One region of the Bacillus sp. S10(2024) genome, then DNA from elsewhere that is predicted to be linked to it. Evidence: a T-box and tRNA genes for the amino acid it is inferred to sense, from the RefSeq annotation. Region 1 holds a T-box; the other holds one or more tRNA genes.
The links. The T-box of region 1 lies ahead of ileS (isoleucine--tRNA ligase). A T-box ahead of a tRNA ligase gene usually reads a tRNA of that ligase, here a tRNA-Ile.
Positions count from the first base shown of each region.

Region 1 (4,198 bases):
TTCGTATTCTCAAATACAACTAATTTTGTTAATGGTTGTTTTACTTTTAATGTGTGTTGATTACGAATACTACGTCCAAGCTCAACTACTTGTAAAACAGCTTCCATCTCTCTTTCAAGCTGTTTTTGAATTAGCGCTTCTTCACATACTGGATAATCCGCCAAATGAACACTGCTGTCTTCTAAATTGAAATGAATATCTTCAGCTAAAAATGGTGTAAACGGTGCAAGCAGCTTACTAAGCGTAACAAGTACTTCGTGAAGTGTAGCATATGCTGCCGCTTTTTCAGCATTCATACTAGACGCCCAAAAGCGATTGCGCGAACGTCTTACATACCAATTGCTTACTTCTTCAACTAATAATGCTATTTCACGTGCAGCTGTTGTAAATTGATAATCTTCTAAAGCTATACTTACCTTTTGAATCGTACTATGCAACCTTGATAATACCCACTCATCCAGTTTTGTCTTCTTTGTACGATATTCCTGTTTTGGATTGTATCCATCTAACTCCGCGTACAATACGTAAAAACTATACACATTTAACAACGTATCAACGAGTTTTGATTTTGCTTCTTGTACAGTTCGTTCTGAAAATCGTTTCGGATTCCAAGGCGCACTATCTACAAGCAGCGCCCACCTCAAAGCATCCGCTCCAAATTTCTCTACTAAATCTACTGGGTCTAACGCATTCCCTTTACTTTTTGACATTTTTTGCCCATTTTCATCTAACACATGCCCAAGTGATAATACACGCTTATACGGCGCTCTTCCAGTGTATAGAGTAGACACCGCAAGTAAGCTATAAAACCAACCGCGCGTCTGATCAATTCCTTCAGCAATCACATCCGCTGGAAACTGTTCTTCAAATAACTCTTTATTTTCAAATGGATAATGATACTGAGCAAATGGCATCGAACCACTATCAAACCAAACATCAATTACTTCTGGCGTACGTTTCATTGTTTCACTGCATTTTGGGCAACTAATTTTCACTTTATCTACATATGGTTTATGCAATTCAATATTTTCATCAACCATTCCAATTGCATATTTTCTTAATTCTTCAATGCTTTTCGGCACAAATTGATGGTAACAAGCTTCACATTCCCATACATTTAGCGGTGTACCCCAATATCGTTTCCGGCTAATGTTCCAATCCACCATGTTTTCTAAAAAGTTACCAAACCGGCCATGTTGGATATGTTCTGGATGCCATGTTACTTCATTATTATTTTGTAAAAATTGCTCCTTTAACGCAGTTGTTCGAATGAACCAACTTTCATTTGCATAATAAAGTAGCGGTGAGTCGCAGCGCCAACAATGCGGATAACTATGCTCATACTTCTCCTTATGATAAAGAAGACCATGCTCAGCTAAATAGCGAACAATTTCAACATCACACTCTTTTACAAATTTCCCTTGTAAAAAAGGAACATCAGATGTGTACTCTCCCTTCTCGTTTATAACATTAACAAATGATAGATCATTTTCTTGAACCACTTTATAATCATCTTCTCCGTAAGCAGGGGCGATATGAACAATTCCTGTACCGCTATTAGCTGTGACAAAATCAGCTTTTACTACACAATGACCATTTGTGACTTCTGCAAATTGAAATGGCGATACGTAAGAAATCCCCGTTAACTCCCTTCCCCTGTGAACAGATAACACTTTATAATCTTGCTGCAGTACATCTTTCGCTAACTCTTTTGCAACAATATAAATCGTATTCCCTTGCTGGGCCCTTACATATTCCAGCTCTGGGTGAACAGCTAGTGCTACATTAGCTGGAAGCGTCCATGGCGTTGTTGTCCAGCCGAGAAGATACTCGTTTTCCCGATCTGTACGCTGAAATTTAACTGTTGCACTTAAATCCTTCACTGTTTTATATCCTTGCGCCACCTCATGTGAGCTCAATGACGTTTGGCAGCTTGGGCAATAAGGAGAAACGCGGTGACCTTTATACAGCAATCCTTTTTCATGAATCGTTCCAAGAACATGCCAAACACTTTCAATATAAGAATTATCTAACGTGATATACGGCGTACCCATATCAACCCAGTAACCAATACTTTCTGTAAATTCACGCCACTGCTTTTCATACGTAAATACACTCTCTTTACACTTTGCCAGAAAGGCTTCTACACCGTACTTTTCAATATCATGTTTACCAGAAATACCGAGCTGCTTTTCAACGCCCAATTCCACCGGTAATCCATGTGTATCCCATCCAGCCTTACGCAGCACTTTATATCCTGTCATCGTTTTATATCTTGCAACCAAATCTTTAATGGTCCGTCCTAGGGCATGCCCAACGTGCGGAAGTCCATTCGCAGTTGGCGGTCCTTCATAAAATACGAAAGATTGTGCACCTTCACGATTTCGAATCGATTGCATAAAGGTATCCTGTTCATTCCATTGCTTACGAATTCGCGCTTCTCTCCTTACAGCTGCTTCTTTCACATCTACCTTCTTCATCTACAATCACTCCTTAAGAAATAATTAAAAGTACACAAAAAACCCGTCCCTATCATTAGGGACGGGTTTACCCGCGCTACCACCCTACTTCTATTGATTAATCGTTCATCAATAGCACTCAGCAACGTACAATCATACGCGTTCCTTGTAACGGTAGACAACCGTTCGAACTTACTATGTTCAGCTCGACTCCTCGGAGATGATTTTCAAATATATACCGAACACCGGCTTGCAGCAAGATACCGGCTCTCTGGGGAACAGTGATATATTTTACTCGTTCTCGTCATCAGATTTGTATACTTTTATTAACAGTTATTTTATTCCAACACAACACCAATTGTCAATTAATTTAGAATTTTTTCCGAGTTGAATTTATTATATTCTTATCTTTACTACTTTTTTATTCTACATCTTTAAGAACGTTACACGAATAACAGCATGTCGCATGGTTAAACTACTGAAAGAACCAAACATGGTTATTATCAGGAAAAGTGGTGTTTTTATGTCGGACTTTTTAGAACCAATCGAATACGAAACAGGTACTGCGATTCAAACCTTCAGCATTATAGAAACAAACGTTACTACTGATGGATATGAGGTTCTGTTGAATATTGATTTAGACAGTGGTTACGAATTAGATAATGTGAAAATGCAAATTACCAATGAAGAATTAGCAGGATACGAAACAACCGATATCCATGAAGGAGTAAAATATGCATTAGGATTTTTTGATAATTAAATATATGATATTTTTATTTCCTCATTAGCCCCCTAATAAATTTGGACACCTACTAAGAGTAGTTTTTGCTTGAGATAACCAAACAAGGGGGCATTTATTTTGCCATAAAGAAGACATTCTATAGAAACACCTTAACGAAATTTATTATGTTGAAATACTTATTGAAACCAACCTTTTTTGTTTTTATACATCCATATAAAAAGGTAGAGTTATTCTTTAAACTCTACCCAATACTTTAATATGAAATAGCTCGTCTATTTTGTGTAGACCAATTGTTATAAAAGTCAGACCAATACATAGACGCATTTTTCTCACCAGTCCAAGGATCGTTATAATAAAAATAGCTTTCATCATACCCTACAAGCGTAATAGCATGGACTGTAAAACCATGCATAGTCATCCAAACGACAACAGGTTTCCCGTCGTCTAAATTTCTTTTTATTTCTAAACCAGTTAGATTTATTGCACTACCAGTGTATTTACGTACTAAATCCATTAAAGCTGGAGGATATATAGTCCAACCTTTACCAAAAGGATTTCCTACAAAACCTTGATTTGGATCAAAACTAGAATACGGCATTTCGTATGCAAGTTGAACTTTATCTACATTCGCACCTGCATATTGTAACATCATCGTTACTGATGTTATCTCACAACCGGATACTAAATTTCTTGATGGAATATAAGGATCACGTTGACTAATAATTGGTACATCCAAATATGGGTAAGTAGAACCTTTTACAACCGCTTTACTATCTATCCAATTTAAATTACCACTAGAATTTTTAAAACCATACCATGTTACACCGTTATAGTTTATAGATAATTTTACATTCAAGTTTTTATTAGTAAAGTCTGAAGCCGAACCTACATATGAAGCATTTTGCATTCCGTAAGGTCTAGTCCATACTGTATGACCTTGATTATTTTCCACATGATAAGTCTCATTCATTTCTATTATGTTAGATGCATTAGAAAC
Region 1 covers NZ_JBFLUR010000002.1:1,551,280-1,555,477, forward strand. Annotated here, with positions in the region: gene ileS (isoleucine--tRNA ligase) at 1-2,465, opposite strand, end outside; T-box leader at 2,535-2,776, opposite strand; gene AB1280_RS08020 (hypothetical protein) at 2,983-3,219, shown strand; gene AB1280_RS08025 (GW domain-containing glycosaminoglycan-binding protein) at 3,455-4,198, opposite strand, start outside.

Region 2 (4,198 bases), 1.3 Mb from region 1:
CTTTGCCCCTGTGAGAGTAGGACGTTGCCAGGCAAATGGAGGATTAGCTCAGCTGGGAGAGCACCTGCCTTACAAGCAGGGGGTCGGCGGTTCGATCCCGTCATCCTCCACCATATAAGTTTTCATGTCGGAGGGGTAGCGAAGTGGCTAAACGCGGCGGACTGTAAATCCGCTCCTTCGGGTTCGGCAGTTCGAATCTGCCCCCCTCCACCATTTGATGGGCTATAGCCAAGCGGTAAGGCAACGGACTTTGACTCCGTCATGCGCTGGTTCGAATCCAGCTAGCCCAGCCATTTAAGTAAGAGCCATTAGCTCAGTTGGTAGAGCATCTGACTTTTAATCAGAGGGTCGAAGGTTCGAGTCCTTCATGGCTCACCATTTTTAAAATGTAATATGCGGGTGTGGCGGAATTGGCAGACGCACCAGACTTAGGATCTGGCGCCTTTGGCGTGGGGGTTCGACTCCCTTCACCCGCACTTTCAATTAAATAAGCAATAAGTCATATATGTTTTGCGGAAGTAGTTCAGTGGTAGAATACAACCTTGCCAAGGTTGGGGTCGCGGGTTCGAATCCCGTCTTCCGCTCCAATTTTCAATATGACGCCGGGGTGGCGGAACAGGCAGACGCACAGGACTTAAAATCCTGCGGTGGGTGACCACCGTGCGGGTTCGACCCCCGCCCTCGGCACCATATGCGCCCGTAGCTCAATTGGATAGAGCGTTTGACTACGGATCAAAAGGTTAGGGGTTCGAGTCCTCTCGGGCGCGCTTTATTAACGGGAAGTGGCTCAGCTTGGTAGAGCACCTGGTTTGGGACCAGGGGGTCGCAGGTTCAAATCCTGTCTTCCCGATAGTTTTAAAACAATGGGGCCTTAGCTCAGCTGGGAGAGCGCCTGCCTTGCACGCAGGAGGTCAGCGGTTCGATCCCGCTAGGCTCCACCATTAAAGCTTTATATATATGGAGGTATACCCAAGTTCGGCTGAAGGGATCGGTCTTGAAAACCGACAGGCGGCGAGAGTCGCGCGGGGGTTCGAATCCCTCTACCTCCTCCATTTTTTATTTAAAAGAATATTATATCATCGCGGGGTGGAGCAGTCTGGTAGCTCGTCGGGCTCATAACCCGAAGGTCGCAGGTTCAAATCCTGTCCCCGCAACCAATGGTCCCGTGGTGTAGTGGTTAACATGCCTGCCTGTCACGCAGGAGATCGCCGGTTCGACCCCGGTCGGGACCGCCATTTACATAAAGGCTCGGTAGCTCAGTCGGTAGAGCAGAGGACTGAAAATCCTCGTGTCGGCGGTTCGATTCCGTCCCGAGCCATCATTTTTTTTTTTTTGTAAACTAGCCGGCTTAGCTCAATTGGTAGAGCAACTGACTTGTAATCAGTAGGTTGGGGGTTCAAGTCCTCTAGCCGGCACCACTTAGGGGCATAGTTTAAAGGTAGAACAGAGGTCTCCAAAACCTCCGGTGTGGGTTCGATTCCTACTGCCCCTGTAAGAAATATGGGCCTATAGCTCAGCTGGTTAGAGCGCACGCCTGATAAGCGTGAGGTCGATGGTTCGAGTCCATTTAGGCCCACCATATTCCGCAGTAGCTCAGTGGTAGAGCTATCGGCTGTTAACCGATCGGTCGTAGGTTCGAGTCCTACCTGCGGAGCCATGGCCCGTTGGTCAAGTGGTTAAGACACCGCCCTTTCACGGCGGTAACACGGGTTCGAATCCCGTACGGGTCATTATAAAAAGAGTCAGCATGGTGCTGACTCTTTTTATTTAAAGAAAAATAATATTATAAATTATACCTTCCATATATTATATTTGTTATAACAAATATAATTACTTCTTTGATTAATGATCTCCTTATACATATGTTTATTCGACTACTTTTGGGCAGTAAGAATGAGAAGAGCGAATAAAGAAACCCTACTGATGGTCGTTTCACGTTATTATAACAATAAGTATATTTTTACCATATTATAAAATATTTTATTTTTTATTATAAATAATGAAGGATTTTGTATGATTTTGTGTAATTAGGAAAGAATATAGTGCATTATATTTTAACTAATGGATTATTTTAGTTATACTCAAAATGGAACTATATTAATTCACTTTTAAGTTTGTACAGCGGAATGTTGCATAAATATTTTACGGTATAAAGTATTTCTTTTACTAACCCCGTCCTACTTATACTCTGTATCTTAACGAGTCGTTTTCTTTATGAAGAACGATAAAGTTTATACTTTCCCCCCACAATTCTAATGTTTTTAGAATTGGTCATTGTAGTAGTCAATATCCAATTTATTTTGCATTTTATGGCAAGTAGGTCAACTACCCACCACTTAAACATCTAATTGGGATTTTAGGTTAGATCGCTCTCTACATTTGATAAAGCGTAATTATAAATGAGAGATGGTATCTCATTTATCTTTTAAGAAACTGGCGAATCGAAATGAAGGGGGTTGGAAATGCTAAAGTGTGTAAAGGAGGGTAATATATTTATGACAACTGTTCGAGAATTGATGAGCACGAATATTGTACAATGTACGCCACTAGATAACGTTTATGAAGCAGCGGTGAAAATGAAAGAAGAAGATATAGGAATGATTCCTGTTGTAGAGAATAATCAGGTTATTGGTCTTGTCACAGACCGTGATTTGGTTGTGCGGGGAATTGCAGAAAAACATCCAGGTTCCAATCAAATCACAAATATTATGACAACACAAATTATTTCCGTGTCCCCTGATGACGCTATTGAAAAAGCAACAGAATTAATGGCACGTTACCAAATAAGAAGATTGCCAGTAGTTGAACATGGGCAATTTGTTGGAATGCTATCACTTGGTGATTTAGCAACAACTAAATATGCAGATGATCAGGCAGGCGTTGCCTTAAGTGAAATATCAGAGCATACAGACTAAAGGGAAGGGATACTTTTATTCTGTTTGCTAAGGGCAGGAATGCTTCATCTGAAAGCAAAGATGTAGTGAAGGATAAGCTGTCAACATACGCTCCATTAGTTTAATTCATAATCTGTGGGGGGATCTCCCGCAGATTAAATTTATATTTTATGTGAATTACTTTTGAAATTTTTATTAACAACTATTAACATATGAAAATCATGATATACTAATAAATATAAGTATTATATGTTTTTTTGAATATATTAATAATCAGTTTAATAGCATTCAAATATTTTATCATACATATAGAAAATGGGGGGGGAATTATATGACGATTATGCGACCTGGACCTAATTGGAACTTGGTTACGGATGCGTATGCAGAGCCGGAAAATTTTGCGGATTTATTTTCTTTGCTTATACCAAAGTATCCAAAGGGAGAAGGAAAAGAACGAACTATTCTGGCTTGGAAAGAAAAAGAATTTTATAAAAAAGAAAATTTAATTCCTTTTATTTTATATGGAATGAAAAAATTACATGATCTGCCGAAGTTTCATAAAGATGAAATGCCAACTTTGGTTCGAATTATTCGTTTATGTCAAGAAGTAGGATGGTATCAACAAGCTTATGCTTTTATGGTTGCTGAGGGATTAGAGGAATTCGTACAAACATCGTTAGAGTATGAATCATGGGATGTATTTACACAAGTAGTCGCTTGGAATTATTTAATTATAAAACAAAAGGTTACGGAATTAGAGAGTAATGATGAGTTTATTTGGGAAAGAATTAAGTTTAATGTGGAGTGTATTGAAAAGTATAAGCCACTTTTGTCTCATAAAGAAATGATGGAGTTTATGTTTCTGTTTCTTTGTAAACAAGCAAAGGGATTATCAAAAGAGCAGTTAGATGAAAATTTAATGGAGTTGGCAAAATATTGTAATACATATATTTGTGATGTATACACGCAAGATTTATTAAGAAAATATAGAAAATGTACAGATTTCTTAACATATTATGAACCAAGCCGTGCTGTTATAGCATGTCAGCGTGCAGTGATTGCACAAATATCTGATCGTCTGAATCCGTTAAAAACAACTCATATTGATGATTATTTGTTTGTTATAAAAGAGATGATGGAACATATGTCATTTGAGTTTATAACAAAATATGAGAACTTTATAGGGAAATTATTATCATACATTCCATTTTTTGAAATGATTCAAGTTCCACAGCAAATGTATTATTGTGAAGAACTTCTGTATATATGCAAAGGAATCGGTTATAAAGAGGAATTACTACGCA
Region 2 covers NZ_JBFLUR010000002.1:2,811,703-2,815,900, reverse strand. Annotated here, with positions in the region: rRNA gene rrf (5S ribosomal RNA) at 1-33, shown strand, start outside; tRNA gene AB1280_RS14470 (tRNA-Val) at 38-113, shown strand; tRNA gene AB1280_RS14465 (tRNA-Tyr) at 130-213, shown strand; tRNA gene AB1280_RS14460 (tRNA-Gln) at 219-293, shown strand; tRNA gene AB1280_RS14455 (tRNA-Lys) at 303-378, shown strand; tRNA gene AB1280_RS14450 (tRNA-Leu) at 396-476, shown strand; tRNA gene AB1280_RS14445 (tRNA-Gly) at 513-587, shown strand; tRNA gene AB1280_RS14440 (tRNA-Leu) at 602-690, shown strand; tRNA gene AB1280_RS14435 (tRNA-Arg) at 694-767, shown strand; tRNA gene AB1280_RS14430 (tRNA-Pro) at 777-850, shown strand; tRNA gene AB1280_RS14425 (tRNA-Ala) at 866-941, shown strand; tRNA gene AB1280_RS14420 (tRNA-Ser) at 960-1,052, shown strand; tRNA gene AB1280_RS14415 (tRNA-Met) at 1,081-1,157, shown strand; tRNA gene AB1280_RS14410 (tRNA-Asp) at 1,160-1,235, shown strand; tRNA gene AB1280_RS14405 (tRNA-Phe) at 1,246-1,318, shown strand; tRNA gene AB1280_RS14400 (tRNA-Thr) at 1,343-1,418, shown strand; tRNA gene AB1280_RS14395 (tRNA-Trp) at 1,422-1,492, shown strand; tRNA gene AB1280_RS14390 (tRNA-Ile) at 1,503-1,579, shown strand; tRNA gene AB1280_RS14385 (tRNA-Asn) at 1,583-1,657, shown strand; tRNA gene AB1280_RS14380 (tRNA-Glu) at 1,659-1,730, shown strand; gene AB1280_RS14375 (CBS domain-containing protein) at 2,496-2,915, shown strand; gene AB1280_RS14370 (DUF3965 domain-containing protein) at 3,226-4,198, shown strand, end outside.
Region 2: it has a tRNA-Ile gene. The T-box ahead of ileS (isoleucine--tRNA ligase) is inferred to sense a tRNA for this amino acid. The anticodon was not compared.